Methylovirgula sp. 4M-Z18: one gene and its partners. The protein of the gene in region 1 interacts with the protein of each later gene in a pairwise test. Links are inferred from orthologs where the notes say so. Each region holds a gene or a part of one and is shown in the gene's direction. Other genes may lie near its edges.

What was found.
Region 2: the proteins of V9T28_RS08250 (region 1) and V9T28_RS09370 interact in binary tests that used the Escherichia coli proteins (3 or more experiments, as listed by UniProt). The link is inferred for Methylovirgula sp. 4M-Z18 from one-to-one orthologs.
Region 3: the proteins of V9T28_RS08250 (region 1) and V9T28_RS02510 interact in binary tests that used the Escherichia coli proteins (3 or more experiments, as listed by UniProt). The link is inferred for Methylovirgula sp. 4M-Z18 from one-to-one orthologs.

The regions. Positions count from the first base shown.
Region 1 is NZ_CP149574.1:1,789,107-1,797,102, forward strand. What follows is about bases 2,116-5,115. They hold V9T28_RS08250 (two-component system sensor histidine kinase NtrB), read left to right. Parts: upstream 2,116-3,021; coding sequence 3,022-4,209; downstream 4,210-5,115. Other genes in these bases: dusB (tRNA dihydrouridine synthase DusB), read left to right, coding at 2,116-3,025; ntrC (nitrogen regulation protein NR(I)), read left to right, coding at 4,225-5,115. In the rest of the region: V9T28_RS08240 (bifunctional 2-C-methyl-D-erythritol 4-phosphate cytidylyltransferase/2-C-methyl-D-erythritol 2,4-cyclodiphosphate synthase), read right to left, coding at 691-1,878; more of dusB, read left to right, coding at 1,982-2,115; more of ntrC, read left to right, coding at 5,116-5,700; V9T28_RS08260 (sensor histidine kinase NtrY-like), read left to right, coding at 5,961-7,996.
Region 2 is NZ_CP149574.1:2,024,353-2,032,048, reverse strand. Bases 4,997-7,696 are described here. They hold V9T28_RS09370 (P-II family nitrogen regulator), read left to right. Parts: upstream 4,997-6,027; coding sequence 6,028-6,366; downstream 6,367-7,696. Other genes in these bases: glnA (type I glutamate--ammonia ligase), read left to right, coding at 6,430-7,696; V9T28_RS09375 (hypothetical protein), read right to left, coding at 5,679-5,828; V9T28_RS09380 (hypothetical protein), read right to left, coding at 4,997-5,360. In the rest of the region: V9T28_RS09400 (aspartate/glutamate racemase family protein), read left to right, coding at 1-410; V9T28_RS09395 (alpha/beta hydrolase family protein), read right to left, coding at 401-1,354; V9T28_RS09390 (cysteine hydrolase family protein), read left to right, coding at 1,540-2,076; V9T28_RS09385 (hypothetical protein), read right to left, coding at 2,142-2,318; more of V9T28_RS09380, read right to left, coding at 2,532-4,996. UniProt on the Escherichia coli protein: P-II indirectly controls the transcription of the glutamine synthetase gene (glnA). P-II prevents NR-II-catalyzed conversion of NR-I to NR-I-phosphate, the transcriptional activator of GlnA. When P-II is uridylylated to P-II-UMP, these events are reversed.
Region 3 is NZ_CP149574.1:549,298-557,291, forward strand. Bases 1,589-4,586 are described here. They hold V9T28_RS02510 (P-II family nitrogen regulator), read left to right. Parts: upstream 1,589-2,917; coding sequence 2,918-3,256; downstream 3,257-4,586. Other genes in these bases: V9T28_RS02500 (VOC family protein), read left to right, coding at 1,589-1,650; tesB (acyl-CoA thioesterase II), read left to right, coding at 1,717-2,583; V9T28_RS02515 (ammonium transporter), read left to right, coding at 3,343-4,586. Also shown: V9T28_RS02495 (ubiquinone biosynthesis hydroxylase), read right to left, coding at 1-1,049; more of V9T28_RS02500, read left to right, coding at 1,279-1,588; more of V9T28_RS02515, read left to right, coding at 4,587-4,809; V9T28_RS02520 (hypothetical protein), read left to right, coding at 4,952-6,409; V9T28_RS02525 (LysR family transcriptional regulator), read left to right, coding at 6,431-7,354; V9T28_RS02530 (DNA translocase FtsK), read left to right, coding at 7,458-7,994. UniProt on the Escherichia coli protein: Involved in the regulation of nitrogen metabolism. Regulates the activity of its targets by protein-protein interaction in response to the nitrogen status of the cell.

The DNA.
Region 1 (7,996 bases):
ATGTTTTGCAACTGATCGTGATTTCGTCTTCCAGAGTCTGGAGCCGGATCACGGGATCATTGCGGCGAATGAGATCACGGCCACAAGCCCGAGCGCAGCATGATGGAACTCGTCGCTCTGGCTGTGGCGGCCTTTTCATGGCCGGTAAGGGGGCTACTGGGCCGAGACGGGGCTGCTGTGTCGTTGGGTTGAAGGGCAAACGTCAAGCAATTCACTGACGAGAAAGCCCCGGGGCAAGTCCGCCAAATCATGGTCTCGATAAAGAGCGGCCGCAGCTCGGCAGGTCTCCCTCGCGGCCATTCTGGGCCCCAAAATCGTGTGCCGCCTACTGGGCAGGAAACCGGGTGCGCACTTGAACCCGCGGACCTGGTTCGTCGAGTGGTCCACGATGCAACGCGAAATCGATGCTCGATTTGTAGACTGGATTAAATTTTAACTTAAATTCGCATTTAATTACAGTGCTTTGAGATAATTTTATGGCGGAAGGGGTGGGATTCGAACCCACGGTGGAGTTGCCCCCACGACGGTTTTCAAGACCGTTGCCTTAAACCACTCGGCCACCCTTCCAGACGGGGCCCAAAATTGCCCTAGACGCCGGATCGGCGCTTGTCCTAATCGACTTTGCGAGAAAAGGCCACATGGCAATTCGCATATTTTGCCCCGCGCTGGCTTGCGGCCGCGCGGGCCTTCTCATGGGGCGATAGGCAGGCGGATCGTGGCCGTGGCGAGGGCGGCGATCCCTTCGCGGCGGCCGGTGAAGCCCAGCTTTTCCGATGTGGTCGCTTTTACGCCGACGCGGTCGCGGGAGATGCCGGCGATCTCCGCGATCGCGGTGCGCATGGCTTCGCGGTGTGGGCCGACTTTCGGCGCCTCGCACACCAATGTCCCGTCGAGATGCGCGATGATGCCGCCGCGCGCCTTCACGCGCCGGACCGCATCGCGCAAAAACAAATGCGAGGCGGCGCCTTTCCACTGCGGATCGGAGGGCGGGAAGTGCTGGCCGATGTCGCCGTCGCCGAGCGCACCGAGAATGGCGTCGGTCAGGGCGTGCAGCAGCACGTCCGCGTCGGAATGGCCGGACAGGGCTTGGTCATGCGGAATTTTCACGCCGCCGAGCCAGACGTGATCGCCCGGAACGAAGGCGTGAACGTCATAGCCCTGGCCGATGCGAATATCGGGACAGGTCAGCAGCAGTCTGGTTTCGGCGGCGGCGAAATCCTCTTCCGTCGTCAGTTTCATGTTGCTCGGATCTCCGGGAAAAACATGGACGCGATGGCCGGCCCATTCCATCAGGGCCGCGTCGTCGGTGAAGGCACGCAAATCGGCCTGCGCCGCCTGGCGATGCGCCGCGAGGATCAGATCGAAGCGGAAGGCTTGCGGGGTTTGAATCGCGCGCAGCATCGCGCGATCGTGGGTCGCGGCGGCAAAACCGTCGCGGTCGATCTGCTTGATCGTATCGGTCACCGGCACGCCGGGCACGGCGGCGCCATGGCGCGCGGCTTCCTCGAACGCGCGGTCGAATAGTGCGGCATCGGCAAAGGGGCGGGCGGCATCGTGGATGGCGACCAGTGCGTGCTCATTCGCACCATGGCTGGCCAAAGCCTCGAGCCCGGCATGAACGCTCGCCTGCCGGGTCTCGGCGCCGAAGGCGGGCGGTAAGCACGAATCCGCAGCCGCGCTCCGTTGCGCTTCGGCAAAGAGAGCCGCATCGTCCGGGTGGATCACCGCCAAAACGCGGCCCGCCTCTATGCAGGTCCGCAACGTGCGGGCCAGAACCATGTCGCCGCCGAGTGCGCGATATTGTTTCGGCACGCCTGCGCCTGCGCGCATGCCCCGTCCGGCGGCGACGACGAGAATGAAACGGTGCGGCGCGGTCATCGAAAATCCTGTCTGAAATACGGATGAAGCGCATCTAACAGGCGGCGTCGATCGGGCAAAGCAGATTGCTTGCCGCAGCGCACAAATTGTCTATATTGTAGGCATGCATAAAAATGAACATGAATTAGGCAATGATTTGCCGCCGCTGACGATCGGGCCAGTGACGCTGAGCGGGCGGGCGATTCTGGCACCGATGTCGGGTGTGACCGACGTCGGGATGCGCCGCCTCGCCATGCGGTTCGGCGCTTCCCTCGTCGTCTCCGAAATGGTCGCCAGCGACGATTACGTGCGCGGCGAAGAGGAAAGCCGGATTCGCGCCGAAGGGGCAGGGGTTGCACCCCATGTCGTGCAGATCGCCGGCCGCGATCCGCATTGGATGGCCGAGGCGGCCAAGCTGGCCGAACATTCCGGCGCGGCGATCGTCGATATCAACATGGGCTGCCCCGCGAAAAAGGTGACGGGTGGTTATGCCGGTTCGGCGTTGATGCGCGATCTCGATCACGCGCTCGCGCTGATCGAGGCGACCGTCGCGGCGGTCAAGATTCCGGTGACGTTGAAAATGCGCCTCGGTTGGGACGACCGCTGGCGCAACGCGCCGGAACTCGCGCGCCGCGCCGAAGTGGCCGGCGTGCAGCTCATCACCGTTCATGGCCGCACCCGCTGTCAGTTCTACAAAGGCGGAGCGGATTGGGCGGCGATCCGCGCCGTGCGTGACGCGATGCGCGTGCCGCTCGTCGCCAACGGCGATTGCGAGACGGCGGATGATGCGGCGAACATGTTGCGCCTGTCCGGCGCCGATGCGGTGATGGTTGGCCGTGCGGCCGTGGGCCAGCCGTGGCTGGTCGGCGACATCGCGCATGCCTTGCGCACCGGCCGGCAAAGAGCGCAATTGTCCGCTGCCGCGCGCTTCGGCGCAGCCGTCGAGCATTATGACACGTTGCTCGACCTTTTCGGCGAAGCGCAAGGCTTGCGTCACGCCCGCAAACATCTTGTCGGCTATGCCGAAAAATCGCGGGCCGCGGATCACGCCGAATTTACGGCTTTGCGCGGCGAACTTGTGACCTCCCAATCTCCGGCGCACGTGCGGCGGCTGCTGCGGCAGCTCGGCGACATGGACGATGCCGCGCCACTGCGGGAGGCGGCATGACCTATCGCGAGACAAATCTGAAAAATGCCCGGCCCCTCGTCGAGTTCGACCGGCCCGAACGGCAAAAGGCCGTGCATGCCCAGCGCATTCTCAATGCGTTGCCCCATCCGATGCTTTCGATCGCCAAGGACGGCGCCATTTTGGAAGCCAATGCGGCGGCGGAGAATTTCTTCGAAGCGAGCCAGGCGGTGCTCGCCCGGCATCATTTGGGCGATCTCCTGCCGTTCGGCTCGCCGCTGCTTGCGCTGCTCGACCAGGTGCGCGAGCGCGGGGCGCCGGTCAATGAATATCGGGTCAATCTGGGTACGCCGCGGATCGGCCTTGCCCGGATCGTCGACATCCACGCCGCGCCGATGTTTGAAAGCGGGGACGGCGTCGTCGCCTTGATGCTGATGGAGCGTACGATCGCCGACAAGATGGATCGCCAGATGAACCATCGCGGTGCCGCCCGCTCGGTGTCCGCGCTCGCATCGATGCTGGCGCATGAAATCAAGAATCCACTGTCCGGTATTCGCGGCGCAGCGCAATTGCTGGAAAGCTCGGTCGGCGACGAAGATCGCGCCTTCACGCAATTGATCTGCGAGGAGACCGACCGGATCGTGAAGCTGGTCGATTCCATGAACGCCTTTTCCGACGATCGGCCGATCAAGCGGGCGAGCGTGAACATTCATACGGTGCTCGACCACGTCAAACGCGTTGCCCAGGCGGGCTTCGGCCGGCATATCCGCTTTCACGAGGTTTACGATCCCTCGCTGCCGCCGGTCTTCGCCAATCGGGACCAGCTTGTTCAAATTTTCCTCAATCTGATTAAAAATGCGGCAGAATCCATCGGTCCAGACAGGATGGATGGCGAGATCGAGCTCTCGACGGCCTTCAAGCCGGGCGTTCGCCTGCGGGTCCCCGGTGCGGCCAATCCGGTCAGCCTGCCCCTGGAATTTTGCGTCCGCGATAACGGCCCGGGCGTACCGGCCGATTTGCTGCCGCTGCTGTTCGATCCCTTCATCTCGACCAAGTCCTCTGGAACTGGCCTCGGTCTTGCACTGGTAGCGAAGATTGTCGGCGATCACGGTGGGATCGTCGAATGCGAGTCGACGGCGCGGCGCACCTCGTTTCGCGTGCTCATGCCGATGTATGCGCCGCGCGACGGGCGTTCGGGCCAGACCGGCCCCAACGAAACGGATTGAAAGCAGGGTTTTAGGATGACAGGCGGCAATATCCTCGTAGCGGACGATGATTCAGCCATTCGTACCGTGGTGAGCCAGGCTTTGGCGCGGGCGGGATATGATGTGCGCACCACTGGTACGGCGGCCAATCTGTGGCGCTGGGTGCAGGCAGGCGAGGGCGATCTGATCATCACGGACGTGGTGATGCCGGATGAGAATGCCTTCGAGCTCTTGCCGCGGATCAAGAAGCTGCGGCCGGATCTCCCGATCATCGTCATGAGCGCGCAAAATACGTTCATGACCGCGATCAGGGCGTCCGAGCGCGGCGCCTATGATTATTTGCCCAAGCCCTTCGATCTCAAGGAATTGGTCGCGATCGTCGGGCGGGCGCTGAGCCAGCCGAAGAGCCGCCGCGACGAGCCGCGCCCGGAGGAAACCGAGGGGATGCCGCTGGTCGGCCGCTCGCCGGCGATGCAGGAGATTTACCGGGCGCTTGCCCGCCTGATGCAGACCGATTTGACCGTCATGATCACCGGCGAGTCGGGAACCGGCAAGGAACTGGTCGCCCGCGCCCTGCACGATTACGGCAAGCGCCGCAACGGCCCGTTCGTCGCGATCAATATGGCGGCGATCCCACGCGATCTGATCGAAAGCGAATTGTTCGGTCACGAAAAAGGGGCCTTCACCGGCGCCAATGCCCGTTCGTCGGGACGCTTCGAGCAGGCCGAGGGCGGCACCTTGTTTCTCGATGAAATCGGCGACATGCCGATGGAAGCACAGACGCGCCTGCTGCGCGTGCTGCAACAGGGCGAATATACGACCGTCGGCGGGCGCACGCCGATCAAGACCAATGTCCGGATCGTCGCCGCGACCAACAAGGATCTGCGCATTTCCATCGCGCAAGGACTGTTCCGCGAAGATCTGTTCTTCCGACTGAACGTCGTGCCGCTGCGGCTCCCGCCCTTGCGCGAGCGGCTCGAAGATATTCCCGATCTCGTACGCCATTTCTTTGCTCGCGCGGCCGCGGAAGGCTTGCCGCACAAACAGATGGACGGCGCCGCCCTTGACGGACTGAAGCGCTACAATTGGCCGGGCAACATTCGCGAACTGGAAAACCTGATCCGACGTCTCGCTGCCCTCTATCCACAGGAATTGGTCAGCCAGCAATTGGTCGAATCCGAATTGGTGACGGAAGGCCCGAGTGCGGTCACGCCAGGGGCCACCATCAGTTCAACGCCGGTTGAGCCGAATAGTCTCGATGATGCCAAGAGCTTTACGCTTTCGGTCGAGCGTCACCTGGCACAGATCTTCCGAAGTCACGGCGATAACTTGCCGCCTCCAGGCCTGTATCACCGGGTGTTTCGCGAAGTGGAAGGGCCGCTCATCACCGCGGCCTTGGCCGTGACACGTGGCAATCAGATCAAGGCGGCGGAACTGCTCGGGCTCAACCGCAACACGCTGCGCAAGAAGGTCCGCGATTTGGACATACGTTTGATGCGCTCGCCGCGGTGACGTAATCGAGGCAATGCTTTAGTTTGGGATTTATTTGTATCTATTTGATAACAAATAATTTTATTCCAAATCCGAACCGGCGGATGCGTTCGTTCCCGACGGTCTTCGGCGGCGATCGTCGAAGCGCTGCGGCAGGCGCGCCGTGAAAATGTCGCAATCCTGCAACACCGTTGTATTATTGCAACGAGGGGTTGATTCCTCGGCTCGCAGATATGGCAAGGTGGCGAGCCCCGTTTGGGGCGGCTGGGGAAAAGGGGTTGATGAAACACGCGGATTATGGACAAGAAAGCGGACCGCGCACGTTTCGTTTCGGGCTCCTCGCGCTGATTTTTGCGGTTGTCTGCGCTGCGGCCACTTTGGTGATCGTGGCCGGCTTCACGCGCATCACGCCGGCGACGGAAGTCAATTTCGGCGTTACGATCCTTCCGATCTCTTATCTTCTGCTTGCCGCCAACGGCCTCACGATCCTTGTGATGCTCGGTCTGTTGGCGGTCGAAGTGACGCGGCTGATCCGGGCGCGGCGCGCGCAGGCCGCCGCAGCGCGGCTGCACATCCGGATCGTCGCGATTTTTGCCCTTATTGCAGCGATCCCGGCCTTGGTCATGACGGTGTTCGGCGCGATCATTCTTGATCGCGGGTTGAACGCGCCGTTCATGCAAAGCATGAGCGGCTTCGTGCAAAGCTCGGTGGACGCGGCAAAAACATTCGAGGAGATGCAGTGCCGCTCGCTCATTCACGAGGCCGATTTGACCGCCGGCGACTTGAGCCGCGGCCGGATCCTCGCCAGAAACGACAATTTGGTTTGGTTCAAAGATTATTTCACGCAGCGTATCCAATATATCGGTTTTGCCACGGCAGCGATTATGAGTGCGGATGGTAAGATCGAAGAGCAGGTCGGTAGCGATCCGAAGCTTGGCCCTATCAAGCCGAATCCGAACGATCTCGCCGATGCACGCAATCACGAACCGATATGCATTGTCTTGAACGATGGCGAGGCCCTGGCGACGCTGCGCCAGATCAGTGCGGATGATGACACGTTCCTTTATGCCGCCGTTCCCGTCGACCCGTCTTTGGTGCAATTCTCGCAAGTCTCGGCGATCCAGGCCGCGTATTCGGCCCAATTCGACGAAACGCGGAAGACCATCATCAAGTTCTTCGCCTTCATCTTCGCGCTGTTCGCGCTGATCCTGTTGTTGTCCGCCATGTGGCTCGGCCTGTCCTTCGCCACCCGATTGGTCACGCCCATCCGGCGGCTCATTCATGCGGCCGATCAGGTCTCGGAAGGCAATCTTTATGTGCAGGTGCCGATCCGCAAGTCCGAGGGCGATCTGGCCCATCTCGGGCAGACCTTCAACAAAATGACCTCCGAGTTGCGGCGCCAGCACAATGGCCTCGTTTCGGCCAACCGGCTCATCGACGAGCGGCGCCTGTTTACCGAAGCGGTGCTGGCGGGTGTGCCGGCGGCCGTGGTCGGCCTGAATCAAGACGGGGTCATCACGGCCTACAATCCCTCCGCCGAAAAACTGATCAGTCAGGGGCAGGACCTGGGCGTTGCCAGCATTCTTGGAACACAGATCGCGGATTGTCTGCCGGAACTCGCGCCCAAGATCCAGGAAGCGCTGGCCGCGCGTCAGCGCCTGTATCAGGGGCAGCTCACGCTGCAGCGCCAGGGGCGCGAGCGCATCTACAACGTGCGCGTGGCGGCTACCCAGAACGCCAATAACGATCGCTCGCTCGTCGTGACGATGGACGATATGACCGAACTCGTCACGGCCCAGCGGACCTCTGCCTGGGCCGACGTTGCCCGTCGCATCGCCCATGAAATCAAGAATCCGCTGACCCCTATCGCTCTTTCGGCCGAGCGGCTGCGCCGCAAGTACGGCCGCGTGATTGTCGAGGACAAAGCGATTTTCGACCAATGTGTCGAGACGATTGTACGCCAGGTGGACGACATCAAGCGCATGGTCGACGAATTTTCGTCCTTCGCGCGTATGCCGCGCGCCCGGCCCGAACAGGACGATCTCGTGCAATGTGTGCGGCAGGTCTTGTTCGAGCGCCGGCTCGCCCATGGCGCCGTGACCTTCACCGACACGCTGCCGGATCAGCCGTTGACCGCGCGTTTCGACCGGCGGCTGTTGACCCAGGCGCTGACCAATATCGTCAAGAATGCGGCCGAGGGCATCGTGTCGGCCGAGGCGGTCAATCCGTCGCGCCCGCCGGGCCATGTTTGGGTCAAGCTGCATGTTAGTGACGAGGGCATGGTGCAGATCGATGTGATCGACAATGGCGTCGGATT
Region 2 (7,696 bases), 230 kb from region 1 along the record:
CACTCCTGCATATCGCCGATCCGACGGCGGCGAAAATCAAACAGGCCGGCGTGTCGAAGGTCGGGCTGCTCGGCACCGCGTTCACCATGGAGCAGGATTTTTATAAGGGACGCCTGTCGGAAAAATTCGGCCTCGACGTGCTTGTGCCTCCCGCCGAAGATCGCGAGATCGTCCACGAGATCATTTACCACGAGCTGGTTTCCGGCGTCGTCCTTGAGGCGTCACGCGCGCGCTATCGCGAGGTCATTGCGCGCCTGGTGGAGCGCGGGGCGCAGGCCGTCATTCTTGGCTGCACGGAGATCATGCTGCTGATCTCCCAAAAGGACAGCCCCGTTCCGATCTTCGATACGACCGAATTGCATGCGCTCGCCGCCGTTGACTGGGCGCTTGGCCAGCAACCTCAGAGGTGAAGTCTGAAGAACGCCAGCGCATTCGCGATAAGCTCCTGATGAAAGGCAACGCGGTCGAAGCCCGCGGCATCGGCGCAGAGATCGGGCGCGCTCAGAGTGAGATCGGGCGGACAAGGTGCGAGAAAGGCAAAATGCGCAGCACCGTGGACGAGGTGAAAGTCCGGCTTGATCGGCAAGGCTTTGGCAAGGGCGAAAGGGGTTTCCGGCAACACGCCGTCGCCGCCGAATTGCGAGGCCCAGAGCTGAATGGGCGCCTTCACGTCCTTGACGCTCGCAGCGGTCGGAAACTCGTCGAGCGGGTCAGCAAGGACAAAAACTTTGATGCGCGGATCATGGGTCAACGGCGCGGTAGGAACCTCTTTGCGCTCAATTTCCCCGCAAATCGGAATCGTCGGATCGGGGCAAGGAACATTGGCGTGGAGAAAGTCGGGATTGCCGCCGGCAAGGACAAGGCCGGTATAGCCGCCCCGCGAAAAGCCGAAAAAGCCGATCCTGTTCGCATCGATCGCGGCGGCGTCGGGCGACGCGCTCAGCATGTAGTCGATCAGGCGTTTGATGTCGGTCGGACGCTCCACGAACTCGGAGATGTCGCCGGCATGGCTCATATCGGAAAACGTGTCGCCCGGATGGTTGATGGCCGCCACCACGAAGCCCGCGTCGGCCAAGGCTGCGGCAAGGTCATGGTGGCCAAGATACGAGCCGCCATGGCCGTGCGAGATCACGATCAGCGGCAAATCGTGGCCATCGGTCGGGCAGTTCCGGCGTCCGTTTAGAATATAAGGTCCGATCGTGACATCCTGCGCGTCCTCCGCGCAAGGCGTCCAGATCATCGCTCTGAGTGCCGGCCCGTTGTCGTCGGCGCGAATTTGAATCACCTTGAAGCCGGCCGCCTGCGCAAGCGACGCGCATAGGCAGAGCAGCGCGGTCAATATGATGGTTCTCATGGGAATCCGTTCGTCAGGTGAGACAGCCCGTGCATATTTGCCAAAACGCGAAACTTGCACAAACTCAGAATTGCGCAGCCACGTCTGTTAAAATGGAATTTGCCTCGCCAGACTATGTGACTTTAGGTTACCGCCTCTTCGGCGACAGGGCGCGGCATCGAGCGCGGACACAGGAGACCGACAGAATGAAGGCTCTCATTATAATCGACATGCAAATGGAGATGCAGCATCGGATCGAAGCCGGACGGGACCATATCAACACCGATGCTCCGACCAGGGTCGCGGAGCTTTCTAAGGCGTTCCGCCAGAAGGGCTGGCCAATCATCCATGTCCGGCATCGCGACGAGGATCCTGCTTCGCAGTTTCACCCCGACGCGCCGGGATATCAACCCATGCCTTGCGCGGAAGCACTTGAGAACGAGCCCGTTTTCGTCAAGCGCACCTCGTCTGGATTTGCTTCGACCGATCTGGACGCCTATCTACGAAGGGAGAGAATAACCGATCTTGTAGTGACGGGCGCGGTAGCGGGGTTCTGTGTCAACTCAACGGTGCGCGCAGGTGCCGACCTTGGCTTCAACATGACGGTTGTGCCCGACGCGGTGATAGGCTTCGACTTGCCTGCGGCAGGCCTCTCGGCCCGCACGATCTTTGATGTGACGATGGCCAATCTTGCAGCAGGTTTTGCGAAAGTTGTTGAGGCTTCGTCGGTATTGACCCAATAGGCTAACGTCCGGTTCGTCCCGAAGAGCTAGCGGCCGGTCGCGATTGTCACGGCCTTCGCCGCGCCTTATCGAACAGCCTCTACCGGTGACATATCGCCCCGCGCCGCCAGTTCGGCCAGAAGGAGCGAACTGACGCCGGCAAGAAAGAAGCCCGACGCTAGATTCAGGGGCGTGCTGTCGTAGAGGCGGCCCCTACCGATCGCGAACACGGTGGCGACGAGGCTCGATCCGGAGGCGTTCAAGGATGCACCCAGACCCGCGACTCGGCCGAGCGCGCGCATCTGATATCAACGATTGTCATCTCGCGCTTGACACACGGCTGTCCGGGGAACATTTGCGCGATCGTCGCGGACATTTTCCCCGAGAGTTGTGAATCAAGCCTGGGACGACAATGTTGCCGAACTCGCCTCTCAGCGAGCCCGGCAGTCATTCACTTTCACCAGCCAACCAACCCATCAATCATCGGCATCGTGATGCTGCTGGCTCTTGCCCGCGTCGCCGGCGCGCTTCGGATAGGGCTTGCCGCTCATCAGACCGGCCCACAGGATCTTGTTGTACCCCACCGCATCGATCTTATCCTCGACCGAGAAGTCCATGCCCTTGGTCGCGCGCGCCCAATAGCGCACATCGTGCGTGGGCTTCAGCGCCGCGGTTTGGAAGTCGCGCATCGGGATCGGCAATTGCGCGCTCTTCAACAGGCCCGATGCCTGCGCCTTGTAGGTCCATTTGGGCTGGTTGAGGTCGAACACGTCGGTCATCGGTCCCTGGGTCGCGTCGAAGAGGCCGAGATGATCGAGACCGAGCACTTCGGTCATCGTGCGGATCATATTGACCGTCGTGTAATGGGTGCTGACGACGGCGCCCTGTTTGACGTAAGGCCCGAAGATGAAGCCGGTGCTGCGATGCGCATCGACATGGTCGGGGCCGTCCTGCGCATCGTCTTCGACGACGAAGATCAGGGTGTCCGCCGCATAGGGGCTGTTCGCCACCGCCTCGGCAACGCGGCCCACCGCATAATCATTGTCGGCCAATTGCAGTTCCGGCGTGTTCACGCCGTCGATCGCGGCGGCATAGGCGCCGGTGTGGTCGTGCGGCAGACGCAGCAGCGTAAGCGACGGCAATTGGCCGTTGGTGGTGAACTCCTTGAACTCGCGCTCCCATTCCTGCTCGCGATAGAGGTCGGGATAGGCATTGTCATAGCCGCGGAAGTAGGGATCGGTGCGATCGATCAGCGCCGGACTGGTGGCATAGGACTGCACGACCTTGTTGGCAAAGGGCGTGCGATCGCGCGGGATCGCATGGTCGCCGCTATAGCGCGAGAGGTCGATGAAGAAGCCGTAATTGCGCACGGTCAGCCCGGCCCGGAGCGCCGCGTTCCAGATATAGCCCTGCTGCACCGCATCGGACGGGCCGTCGGGCGCGGAAATGTCGCCATTGCCCGGCAGCAGATCCGGATCGTTCGGCAGCGCGGGATTGGCGGCGAGGCGCGCGGGCCCGGTGAGGCCCATATTGACGTCGCGGTTCGTGCCTTCCCAATCGTAGGAGCCGCCGCGCGTTTTGGGATTGTTGGGGCTCGCGGCGTAATTGACGGGGAGCATTTTGGCGCCGGCATCCGATTCGCGCGCGCCGGTGCTCCAGGGCCAGCCGTCGCCGCTGACGTCGCCTGAATCGTAGAAATTATCGAGCGTGACGAAATCCTTCGCCAATTTATGGAAATTCGGCGTCGTCGCGTTGGGGAATTCGGCGAGCGACGGCGCGCTATTGCCCCGCCCCACATCGCCCAGGATCTCATCATAGGTGCGGTTTTCCTTGATGATGTAGATCACGTGCTTGATGTTCTGCCGCAACGCACGCATCGTCGCGATGTCGTTGTCGCTCAGGGCCGCGTTGAAGCTGTTGTTGCTGGCGACCTGTTGGGTCAAGGCATCCAGCGTCACCTTGTCGGGGGCCGGCATCCACATGAACCCGCCCTTGCTGAGCTGCTCGATATACTGGTTCTGCACCTGGGTGATGGGCGAGTTGGCGACCGGACAGGGCGTCTTGCCATAACCCAGGCAATTGCCGGCATTGGGGCCCGGCATGTTCTTCGTATAGACGACATAAAGAGCGCCGTTCGCGCCGGCGGCGACATCGGAGGGATACCAGCCGGTTGGAATGAGGCCGGTCACGGCCGGAGCCGCACCGTCGAGCGCGATCACTGCTACGTCATTGGTGCCGCGGTTGGTGACATAAAGGGTTTTCTCGTCCGGCGAGAGTGCGAGCCCGTTCGGCGATGCGCCGCGATATTGCATCTCGGTGATCAATCCGGCCGGCGCGACCGTCGAGATGCTCGACACGACCTTGTTGGTCGCCGTATCGATGACCGAAACGACATCGGCATTATCGGACGCGACATAAAGCAGCGTCTGAGCCTTGTTCAGGATCATCTTGTTTGGATTGCCCTTCACGGGGATTCGTGTGGTGACCTGCACGGTATTGCCGGAGAGATCGAGCACGACGATTTCGCGGTCCCGCTCGCTCGACACATAGGCGGTCTTGTTGCCGACGATGCGCACCGAATTGGGATATTCGCCGCCCGGCGTGCCCGCGGCACCCCCGTTCTTGCCGGGGCGCAGGTCCTGCTCGACCGCGACTTTGCCGGCCGCGAGATCAATGAGAGAAACCGAGTCATTATAGCGGTTGGCGACGAGCGCGAACTTGCCGTCTGCCGTCACATCCACGCCCATGGCGAGCGGCCCACCGCTCATGCCGTTGCCGGCTTTGTGATTGAGGGCGACGGGGCCCCCCGCCTCCACCCAGCCGTTCTGGGTCAAGCCAAAGACATGCAGGTTATCGTCGCCGCCGCCGCTGACGTAAAAATGCTGGCCGTCGGAGGCGAAGGCGATGCCGACATAAGTATCGGGCACTTGCAGCACCTGCTTCTTGACCGGCGTTCCCTCGGAGACATCGAAAACGAAGACGTATTCGTTGGCATCCTGCTTGATGACGCCGCCCTTCGCGTCGGTGATGTTGTTGTAGCCGCTGGTGAGGACCAGCAGCGTCTTGCGGTCCGGGCTAAGCGCGGTCGACACCGGCTGGCCCGCCAAATAATGCGGCGCATCGGCGAGGCCCGGATTGAGCGGAACAAAGGCGGTGCCCGGCGTCGCGGCCGGCGAAATCCGTTGCCCGGTCGACAGCAAGGTCGTGCTGCCCTCGCCGAGCATTGGCACCGTGTCGGCCAGCGCACCGGACCAGGTACCAAAGGTTGTTACGACAACGGTCGCAAGCAGGAGCTCTTTGAGCATGGTGCGCCTTTCTCTTCAGGACAGGGGAAAGATGGGTTTCGAAACGACAGAAACCGAGTGGCTGCGCCACGGATAGCCGATATTAGGTGGCTTAAATGAAGTGCCGGTGACAGTGCTCTAAAGCGCTTCGGCCTTTGGACGACGCGCCTATGCGAGGCCGGTACGGCCTGTTCATGCCCGCGCGGCGGGATGCCCACCCGGCAAGCAAGGCCGGCAGTACCAGGCCCAGTTCTGCACAAATAATCATCAGACAATGCCTATATCGGCACGATTGTCCACGCCCACGCCTTGCCCAGATCAATGCCGATTCGCGTGTTTTCACGCATTTTGCCGGTTATTGACGCGAGTTTTGCGAATTTGCCGCCCCACTTGGCCGCTGACGAGCGCTTTTCCGATCTGGCGAAGCACAAGCAGCGCAAAATGACCGAAATCGCCTGATGCCGACAATGCAGGCAATTCGCCGGTCATGAATTAGCCTTCGTGCTCAATTTTGCGCCATTGCGACAATTTTTCCCGTCCATTCCGCGATATCGGTTCAAAAGAACTGGACGGCTTTCCCCCGGCAATGGCAGTCTGGCATAGCGGGTGCTTAGGGAATTGCGCCGGTGAGTTTGGCTCGCGCCGCAACGGGGCGAAGCCGCCGGTTGAGTGGGAGGCGATTGCGCGCATGAAAAAGATCGAGGCCATCATCAAGCCGTTCAAGCTCGACGAGGTGAAGGAAGCGCTGCAAGACATTGGTTTGCAAGGCATTACCGTCACCGAGGCAAAGGGCTTCGGCCGGCAGAAGGGCCATACCGAACTCTATCGCGGCGCGGAATATGTCGTCGACTTCCTGCCAAAGGTGAAAATCGAAATTGTGCTCGCCGATGATGCGGTCGAGCGCGCCGTTGACGCGATCCGAACTGCCGCGCAAACCGGCCGGATCGGCGATGGCAAGATTTTTGTATCGAATATCGAAGGTGCCGTTCGCATCCGTACCGGCGAAACCGGGTTGGACGCGATCTAAAGCCTTCGTTTTTCCCAGCCCGTTCGGGCCAACATGTCGATCAATCAACGAAAGAGGCTACTCATGAAAACCGCCAAGGACGTCCTGAAGGCGATCAAGGATAATGACGTAAAATATGTCGATCTGCGTTTCACCGATCCGCGCGGCAAGTGGCAGCATGTGACCTTCGATCAGAGCCTCATCGACGAGGACGCGTTTGCCGACGGCCTGATGTTCGACGGCTCCTCGATCGCCGGCTGGAAGGCGATCAACGAATCCGACATGACGCTGATGCCCGATCCGACCTCCGCCTGCATGGATCCGTTCTTCGCGGCGTCCACGATGGTCATCACCTGCGACATTCTCGAGCCCTCGACCGGCGAGCCCTATGGCCGCGATCCGCGCGGCATCGCCAAGAAGGCCGAAGCTTATCTGAAGTCCACCGGCATCGGCGACTCGGTCTTCGTTGGCCCGGAAGCTGAGTTCTTCGTGTTCGACGACGTGCGTTTCGCCTCCGAGCCCTACAACACGGGCTTCATCCTCGACCATGCCGAACTGCCGACCAACAGCGACACCGCCTATGAAGGCGGCAACCTCGGCCACCGCGTGCGCACCAAGGGCGGCTATTTCCCGGTTCCGCCGGTCGATTCGGCGCAGGACATGCGCGGCGAAATGCTGGCCGCGATGGCGCAGATGGGCGCGGTCGTCGAAAAGCACCACCACGAAGTGGCATCCGCCCAGCACGAACTCGGCCTGAAGTTCGGCCCGCTCACCACCATGGCCGACCACCTGCAGGTCTATAAATACTGCATCCACCAGGTGGCGCAGAGCTATGGCAAGTCGGCAACCTTCATGCCGAAACCCGTTTTCGGCGACAACGGCTCGGGCATGCACGTGCACCAGTCGATCTGGAAAGGTGGCAAGCCCCTGTTCGCCGGCAACAAATATGCCGACCTCAGCCAGGAATGCCTGTGGTACATCGGCGGCATCATCAAGCACGCCAAGGCGCTGAACGCCTTCACCAACCCGTCGACCAATTCCTACAAGCGTCTGGTCCCTGGCTATGAAGCGCCGGTGCTGCTCGCCTATTCGGCGCGCAACCGTTCGGCCTCCTGCCGCATTCCGTTCACCTCGAACCCGAAGGCCAAGCGCGTCGAGGTTCGCTTCCCCGATCCGGCGGCGAACCCCTATCTCGCTTTCGCGGCGATGCTGATGGCCGGCCTCGACGGCATCCAGAACAAGCTCGATCCGGGCTCGGCGATGGACAAGGACCTCTACGACCTGCCGCCGAAGGAACTGAAGAAGATCCCGACGGTCTGCGGCAGCTTGCGCGAAGCGCTCGCCAGCCTCG
Region 3 (7,994 bases), 1.2 Mb from region 1 along the record:
AGCGTGTCGAAGCGGCGGGCCTGCTGATAGGTTTGCAGCACCGCTTCGTCGCCCGGGTCGAGGCCGAGATGCACCTGTGCCGCAATCGCTTCCGCCAGAATCGCGACATCGCGCAACCCGAGATTGATGCCTTGCCCGGCGAGCGGATGGACGACATGTGCCGCATCGCCGATCAGGGCGAGACGCTTGGCGATGAACTTGCGCGCCATTTTCGATTCCAGCGGCCACGCGCGGGGTTGGTCGATCACTTCAATCTCACCGAGCCGCAGGCCGAACCGCTGTTCGAGTTCGCCATGAAAGCCCGCTTTGTCGAGGCGGACCAGAGCGTCGGCATCGGCGCTGCTTTCCGTCCACACGATGGAAGATAAGAGGCCGCGGCCCGCTTCGTCCTTCAAGGGCAGGATCGCGAAGGGACCGGCGGGGAGAAAATGTTCTTCCGCCCGGCCCTCATGGTCGCGCTCATGGCGGATCGTCGCGACGATACCGGATTGGTGGTGGTCCCAGCCGATCGTCGTGATGGCGGCGGCGTCGCGCAATTTCGAGCGGGCGCCATCGGCTGCCACGACGAGACGCGCTTTGGCCTCCGTTCCGGCCGCGTCGCGGACACAGGCGAAAGCACCACGCGCTTCATAGGCGACACAGGCCCGGGCATTCGTCTCGACGCCAAGCGCGGCGCAGGCCTCGCTCAGGGCAGCAACGAGGTCGTCATTGTAGATCATGTGCGCGAAGGGCTCGCCGGGCGTCAGTTCGCCGCCGAAATTGAGATAGACCGGCCGTACCGGATCCTCGGTGCGCGAGTCGGTGACGATCATGTCCATGATCGGCTGCGCGCGATGTTCGATCGTCTGCCAGACGCCAAGGTCCTGCAGCATCCGCCGCGGGCCGGCCGCGATGGCGGAGGCGCGCCCGCTATATTTGCGCGGCGCATTGACGCCCGGATCGCAGACCAGCACCGAGAGCGCAGCGCCGAAATTCCGTTTCAGCACCGCGGCGAGGCTCAAGCCCGCCATGCCGCCGCCGGAAATCAGAATATCGTGCATCTCAGGCATGGTTCGCCTCATCTCGTTGTCAGGTTCGCTTCTAGAGCATTTTGCGTTCTTTCAGAATCGCAAAATGCTCTACTTCTTTGTTTTGTCGCATTTTCTTAATCGAAAACTCGTGCAACTTTTCTGGAAAATGCTCCGAGCCAACATCGGCCGCTGCGCCAGCGAGGCTCCTGACATCTCATGACATTTGCCGGGATTATACCGGGTCTGGTTCCGACGAACGGAGATCACCATGCCAGACCTTAGCTATGTTTTGCTCTATGTCGACAATCCAGCGGCGAGCGCCGCCTTTTATGGCGACCTGCTCGGCCAGCAACCTGTTGAGCTCTCTCCGACATTTGCGCTGTTCGTCATCAAGCCGGGCTTGAAGCTCGGTCTGTGGTCGCGCCACACGGTCGAGCCGGCCGCCGCCGGCGCGCGGGGCGGCGCTGTCGAGCTTGCCCTGACGGTCGAGGACCGGGCCGCGGTCGATGCGACATATGCCGAGTGGAAAAAGCGCGGCCTGCCGATTCTGCAGGAGCCCGAACTGATGGATTTCGGCTATACGTTCACGGCGGCCGATCCGGACGGCCACCGCCTGCGCGTGTTCGTGCTGATTGGTTGAGGCGAGACTTGACGGCGGGGTCTGCGGGCGGCAGGTATGTTTACATATGAACAGGATTCCGCCCGCATGAGCCAGGCCGTCGCCGACCTTCTTGCCATCCTCGATCTCGAACGGATCGAGCAAAATATTTTCCGCGGCTCCAGCCCGCAGGTCGGCTGGCAGCGCGTTTTCGGCGGCCTCGTGATTTCCCAGGCCCTGGTCGCGGCGGCGCGGACGGTCGAGGGCCGCGCGCCGCATTCGCTGCACGGCTATTTCATCCTGCCGGGCGATCCGAGCATTCCGATTGTCTACGAGGTCGACCGGATTCGCGACGGCACGAGCTTCGCCACCCGCCGCTGCGTCGCGATTCAGCGCGGACGGGCGATTTTTTCGCTGTCGGCCTCCTTCCAGATCGAGGAAGAGGGTCTGTCGCATCAATTTGCCATGCCGGACGTGCCCGATCCCGAGACTTTGCTGAGCGATCGGGACGTTTTCGAGAAATTCGGGGCGCAAATGCCGCCGGCGGTGCGCTCTTATTTCAAGCGTGAACGGCCGATCGAGCTGCGCCCCGTCGATTGGATGCGCTACCTCAACCGCAAGCCGACGGAACCGGCTCAGAATATCTGGATGAAAGCCTCCGGCCCTTTGCCGGACGATCCGGCCGTGCATCGGGCGGTGCTCGCTTACCTGTCGGACATGACCTTGCTCGATGCCGCCATGGTCACCCATGGCCGAACGGTCTTCGATCCGACCCTGCAGGTGGCGAGTCTTGACCATGCGCTCTGGTTTCATCGCCCCTTCCGGGCCGACGAATGGCTCCTGTACAGCCAGGACAGTCCCTGGACCGGCGGCGCGCGCGGCCTGACCCGCGGCCTGATTTACGCGCGTGACGGGGCCTTGGTGGCATCGGTGGCACAAGAAGGCTTGATCCGGCCGCGCGACGCCAAAGCCTGATGGCGGTTGCGTGCCGCCTCAAATCGGGGCAGGCCTAACGTGAAAGGGGTAGACAGGACTCTGCTCTGCTCAAATATTAGGCATTTATTTTTGAAAACGATTTCAGCATTTGCCTAAATTTTAATCATACTCGCTGCGACGCAGCAAAATCCCGGCCGAGTCGCCGCGGAATCCCAGATTTTCCCATTTCGACGGCGTTTGGCACGGCACTTGTTAGGAAGTTCCGAGGGGGCTGGCGCGTGCCGTTCGCGGTGATGGGTTCAGCAGTTCCAAACCGGCTCGTCCGGCCGCAATCCAGCGGTGCGAGAGCCAGAGCTTTAAGGGACCAAACGACATGAAAATCGTGATGGCGATCATTAAGCCGTTCAAACTCGAGGAGGTCCGCGACGCGCTGACCGCCATCGGCGTTCACGGCCTGACCGTGACCGAGGTAAAGGGGTACGGACGGCAAAAGGGGCATACCGAAATCTATCGCGGCGCCGAATATGCCGTGAGCTTCTTGCCGAAATTGAAAATCGAAGTCGCGGTGGCGGCGTCCCTGGTCGATCAGGTGGTCGAGGCGATTAGCGCCACCGCCCGCACCGGCCAGATCGGCGACGGCAAAATTTTCGTCACCCCGCTCGAACAGGCGATCCGCATCCGCACCGGCGAAAAAGACGCCGACGCCCTGTAAGCGCCATCAAGGATTTCACAAGGAGTTCACTCATGAAGTTGCTTTCACTGAAAGGCGGGTTGCTAACGGCCTTGGCGCTGACCGCCATGACGGCTGTGGCCTATGCCCAGGACGCCGCGCCGGCAGCCGCCGCTGCAGCGCCTGCCGCGCCCGCACTCGTGCCGAATCCGGGCGATACCGCTTGGATGCTCACCTCCAGCGCGCTCGTGCTGATGATGTCGATCCCCGGCCTCGCCCTCTTCTACGGCGGCCTGGTGCGCACCAAGAACATGCTGTCGATTCTGACCCAAGTCTTCGCCATCGTGTCGCTCGTCGGCGTGCTGTGGGCCGTCTATGGCTATTCGATGTCGCTTGGCGATACCGGTCCTGGCACCGGTTTGTTCGGAATCCCGGCAGCCTATCTCGGCGGCTTCGGCAAGGTCTTCCTGAAGGGCGTCGACGCAAACGCGACCTTCTCGACCTTCACGCCGGGCCACGTCATTCCGGAACTCGCCTATATGGTGTTCCAGATGACCTTCGCCATGATTACTCCGGCGCTGATCATCGGCTCCTTCGCCGAGCGCATCAAATTCTCGGCGATGCTGCTGTTCATGTTCCTGTGGGTGACGTTCATCTACTTCCCGATCGCCCATTGGGTCTGGGCTTCGGCCGATGCGAATCTGCTCACGGCTGCAGCTAAGGAACTTGCTGCTGCGACCACCGACGCCGCCAAGAAGGTCGCTCAGGACAAGATCGACGCGCTCAACAACAGCGCCGGTTGGCTGGCGGCTGCCGGAGCGCTGGATTTTGCCGGCGGCACCGTCGTGCATATCAACGCTGGTATCGCTGGTATGGTCGGTTGCTTGATCATCGGCAAGCGTGTCGGCTATCCGAAAGAGGCTATGCCGCCCCATTCGCTCACCATGACGATGATCGGCGCTTCGCTCCTCTGGGTTGGTTGGTTCGGCTTCAATGCCGGCTCGAACCTCGAGGCCAATGGCACGACGGCACTCGCTTTCGTCAACACGATGGTCGCAACCGCTGCGGCGGCGCTCTCCTGGCTGTTCGTCGAATGGATCGTCAAGGGCAAGCCCTCGCTGCTCGGCATGGTGTCGGGCGCAGTTGCGGGTCTCGTCGCGGTGACGCCGGCTTCGGGCTTTGCCGGTCCGATGGGTTCGATCGTGCTCGGTCTGATGGTCAGCCCGATCTGCTTCTTCTTCGTCGCTTTCGTGAAGAATTGGATCGGCTATGACGACGCGCTCGACGTGTTCGGCGTGCACTGCATCGGCGGCATCACCGGCGCGATCATGACCGGTATCCTGGTCAACACCGCGCTCGGCGGCGTCGGCCTCACCGACTACACCAACCTGAAAGACATGACGGCTCCGTACGACATGGTGACGCAGTTGATCGCACAATTTAAGGCGGTCGGCTCGACCCTCATCTGGTCCGGCGTCGGTTCGGCGATCCTGTACTACATCGTCGACTTCACCATCGGCCTGCGTCCGGCTCCGGATGCGGAGCGCGAAGGCCTCGACGTCTCGGATCACGGCGAACGCGCTTACAACTATTGATCTTATGGGAGGCGGGCTTGCCCGCTTCCTTCCCTCCCGACTTAACTCAAGGCGCTCTCTTATCGGGGAGCGCCTTTTTTCTGTCGCCTTCGAATGGCTTCTCCTCCATAAGATGCACGGGCCGTGGCGGAGAGAGTCGATCGTGAAGCGCAAATCCAAAATCCTGGCCGCGACAATGATCCTGGCCTGCGGCGCCGCACCGCTGCGGGCTCAGACCTCTGCCGAAGACGCACAGAAGCTGCAAGCGGCTTACGAAACCTATCTCGGTAAGCCCGACGTCATTGCTCTCACGCCGGATGGTGACGCATACCGGGCGCAGCTCGATCTCAAAAAGCTGTTTGCACCGTTCAACGTTTATGGATTCTCGCTCGACGCCGCGCCGATGACCTGGACGGTCAAGCGCCAGGCCGATGGCTCGCTTCTCGAAACGATCGACCAGATGCCCGACCTGCATTGGCGCACGCCGCTGGAGAGCGCCGACCTACATGTCGAATCCCTGCACGCGACGTATATTCTGGACGCTGCTTTGCCATGGCTTCGCGAGTCGCAGGGCACCGCGGGCAAGGTGATCGAGGATGCTTCCGCCGGCGCGACACAGCAGACGCACACCGAGGCTGCCCAAGTGGAGTTCCGGCAGACGGCAACGGCAGAAGCGCCCGGCGTTGTCACCAGTATCGAGCAGTACCAGAGCGGTCCCGTGCATCAGCACGGGATGATTGCACTTGCTGCCGGCGAGCCGTCACCGATCGGAATCACGATCGATGCGGCAAAGTGCGGCGGGACGAGGAAAACGACTGGGCTGCAGGCGCAAAAGCTGCTCGATATCTGGACGTGGCTCGTCGCGCACCCTAGCCGCGAGACGATCGCGGCGCATCAGGACGAACTGAAAGAATTGATTCGTAAGGCTTCGCCGGTCTTCGCGCATGCCGATCGTGCGAGCGCGTGGCAGGATGTGAAAATCGCGACGCCTTACGGCACGCTCGTTGCGGCAAAAGCCGATCTCGATATTGCTGCCGACGGCATCATCCGCGACGGTACGGTGCATGCGCAGCTCGCGCTGCACGACGCCTCTTTGTCGAAAGCTTCGTTGCCGGCCTGGGTCGGCAATCTTGTGCCGAAAGAGGTGAGCCTCGACGCGACTCTATCCGGTTATGATGCGCCGAAAGCGATGGACGTGGCTTTGAATGCGGCGAATTTTGCGGCGCAGCCGGTCCTTTCTCCCGATGCACAGACGCAGGTCTGGAAAGCGCTCGTACCGGGAGGCCATTTGCAATTGGTCCTCGGTCCGAGCCATCTCAAATCATCCTTGCTCGATGTGGAAATCGAAGGGACATTGAATGTCACCGCCGGTCCGCCGGATGGCGCGCTCGTCGTGAAGGCAAAAGGCGTCGCAGACCTGCTCAAGGCGATGAGCGCGGGGCCGCAGGATCATCTCGCGCAGCAAATCATGCTCGGCCTGATTTTCGTGAAAGGCTATGCGCAGACGCAAGGCGACGGCACGCTCGTGTGGCATGTCGCTTTCGGCACTGCCGGCGTCACGGTCAATGGCAACAGGCTGAAGAGCTTGACCCCGGCAGCGCCGCGCTTTCAATTGAAGTGAGCGATTTTTCGGCGGCAGATGATGCGGCACATTCCATGGGACGGGTTTCAGCTGTTTTTGACGATCGCGGAGGCACGCAGCCTGCGCGAGGCCGCCGTCAAGCTCAAAATCAGCGCCGCCACGGTCAGCCGCCGACTGGAAGCGCTCGAACAGCAGATCGGCGCGCCCTTGTTCGAGCGCCTGCCGGGGACGTTGCGGCTGCTCCCGCTCGGCGAGGCGCTCCTGCCCGAGGCCGCGGCGATGCGCGAACGGGCGGATGCGCTCAACCGGCTGATCGGGGTGCGGGATGCGTTCGATCAGGGGCCGGTGGTGGTTACGACGACGGCGTCCGTCGCGCTCTTCCTCGCGCGACATCTCCTCGAACTCCACGCGGCCTGCGCGCCGGTCGGAATCGAACTTTCCGCCAGCCGCCAGATTCTCAATCTGGCGCGGCGGGAGGCGGATATCGCCTTGCGCTTGCGCCGCCCGCCGGCGGAAGGCGACCTGCGGGTCAAGCGGGTTAGCCAGATGACCAGCGCGCTCTATGCCGCGAAATCCTATCTCGCGCAGGAACGTTGGCGCGGAGGCGAAGACGACGTCCGTCGCCTCGCCTTTTTTGCCGTCGGCCAGGAACCGGAGCGCTCGCAGCGCGCGGCCTGGCTACGCGCGGTGATGGGGACCAAAAGGCCGCTTGCCCAGATCGACGAATTGCACCTACGCCTCGAAGCGGTGCGGCAGGGCGGTGCCGCCGCCCTGTTGCCCTGCTGGATCGGCGAGAGCGACCCGGATCTGACGTGCGTCGGCGGGCGGGATGCGCCCTTCCGCGAGGATATTTATCTGATTTTTCACAATGATTTGGCACAAAATCCACGCGTGCGGCGGGCAGCGGCGGCGATCTCCGATCTGTTGAAGCGCCGCGCCGCGGATCTCGCGGGTCCGGCCGGCGCCAATTTGGGCCGGTCTTAAACCGCTATTAACTCTGACTCCCTAGCTTGACCCTGAGACATTCCGTACCGCCGGCTTCGGGGGGTTGCGAGCGATCGGCGCCGTTGGGCGCGACAGGTGGGGCATGCGCGTTCAACATTTTTCGACCCTTGATTATCTGCCGGAGGCCCTGCGCGATTTCCTGCGCCGCCGTTTCTCGGAATTTTTTGGCGTCGGCCTGCTCGTCCTCACCGGTGCCCTGGCGGTCGCGCTCGTGACCTGGTCGGCGCATGATCCAAGCTTCAATCACGCCGTCGACCGGCCGGTCCGTAACCTGCTCGGCCATCCGGGCGCGATCGTCGCCGATATTGTCACTCAGCTTGTCGGCCTGTCCTCGGTGGCCCTGATCACCCCGATGGCGTTCTGGGGCTGGATTTTGATGAGCTATCGCCGCTTGCCCAACCTGCGCGTGCGGCTCGTATGCTGGCTCATCGGCTGCGCCGCTGCCGCCGGTTTTGCCTCGCTCCTGCCGGTCACGGACCGTTGGCCGTTGCCGACCGGCCTTGGCGGCGTCGTGGGCGATGCGATTCTCGCGCTGCCGCGCAAGATTGCCGGCGGGTCCGGCCTGATGATGGCCCTGACAGCCATCGCGTTGGCGGCCATCGCGATTCTGGCCCTCTCG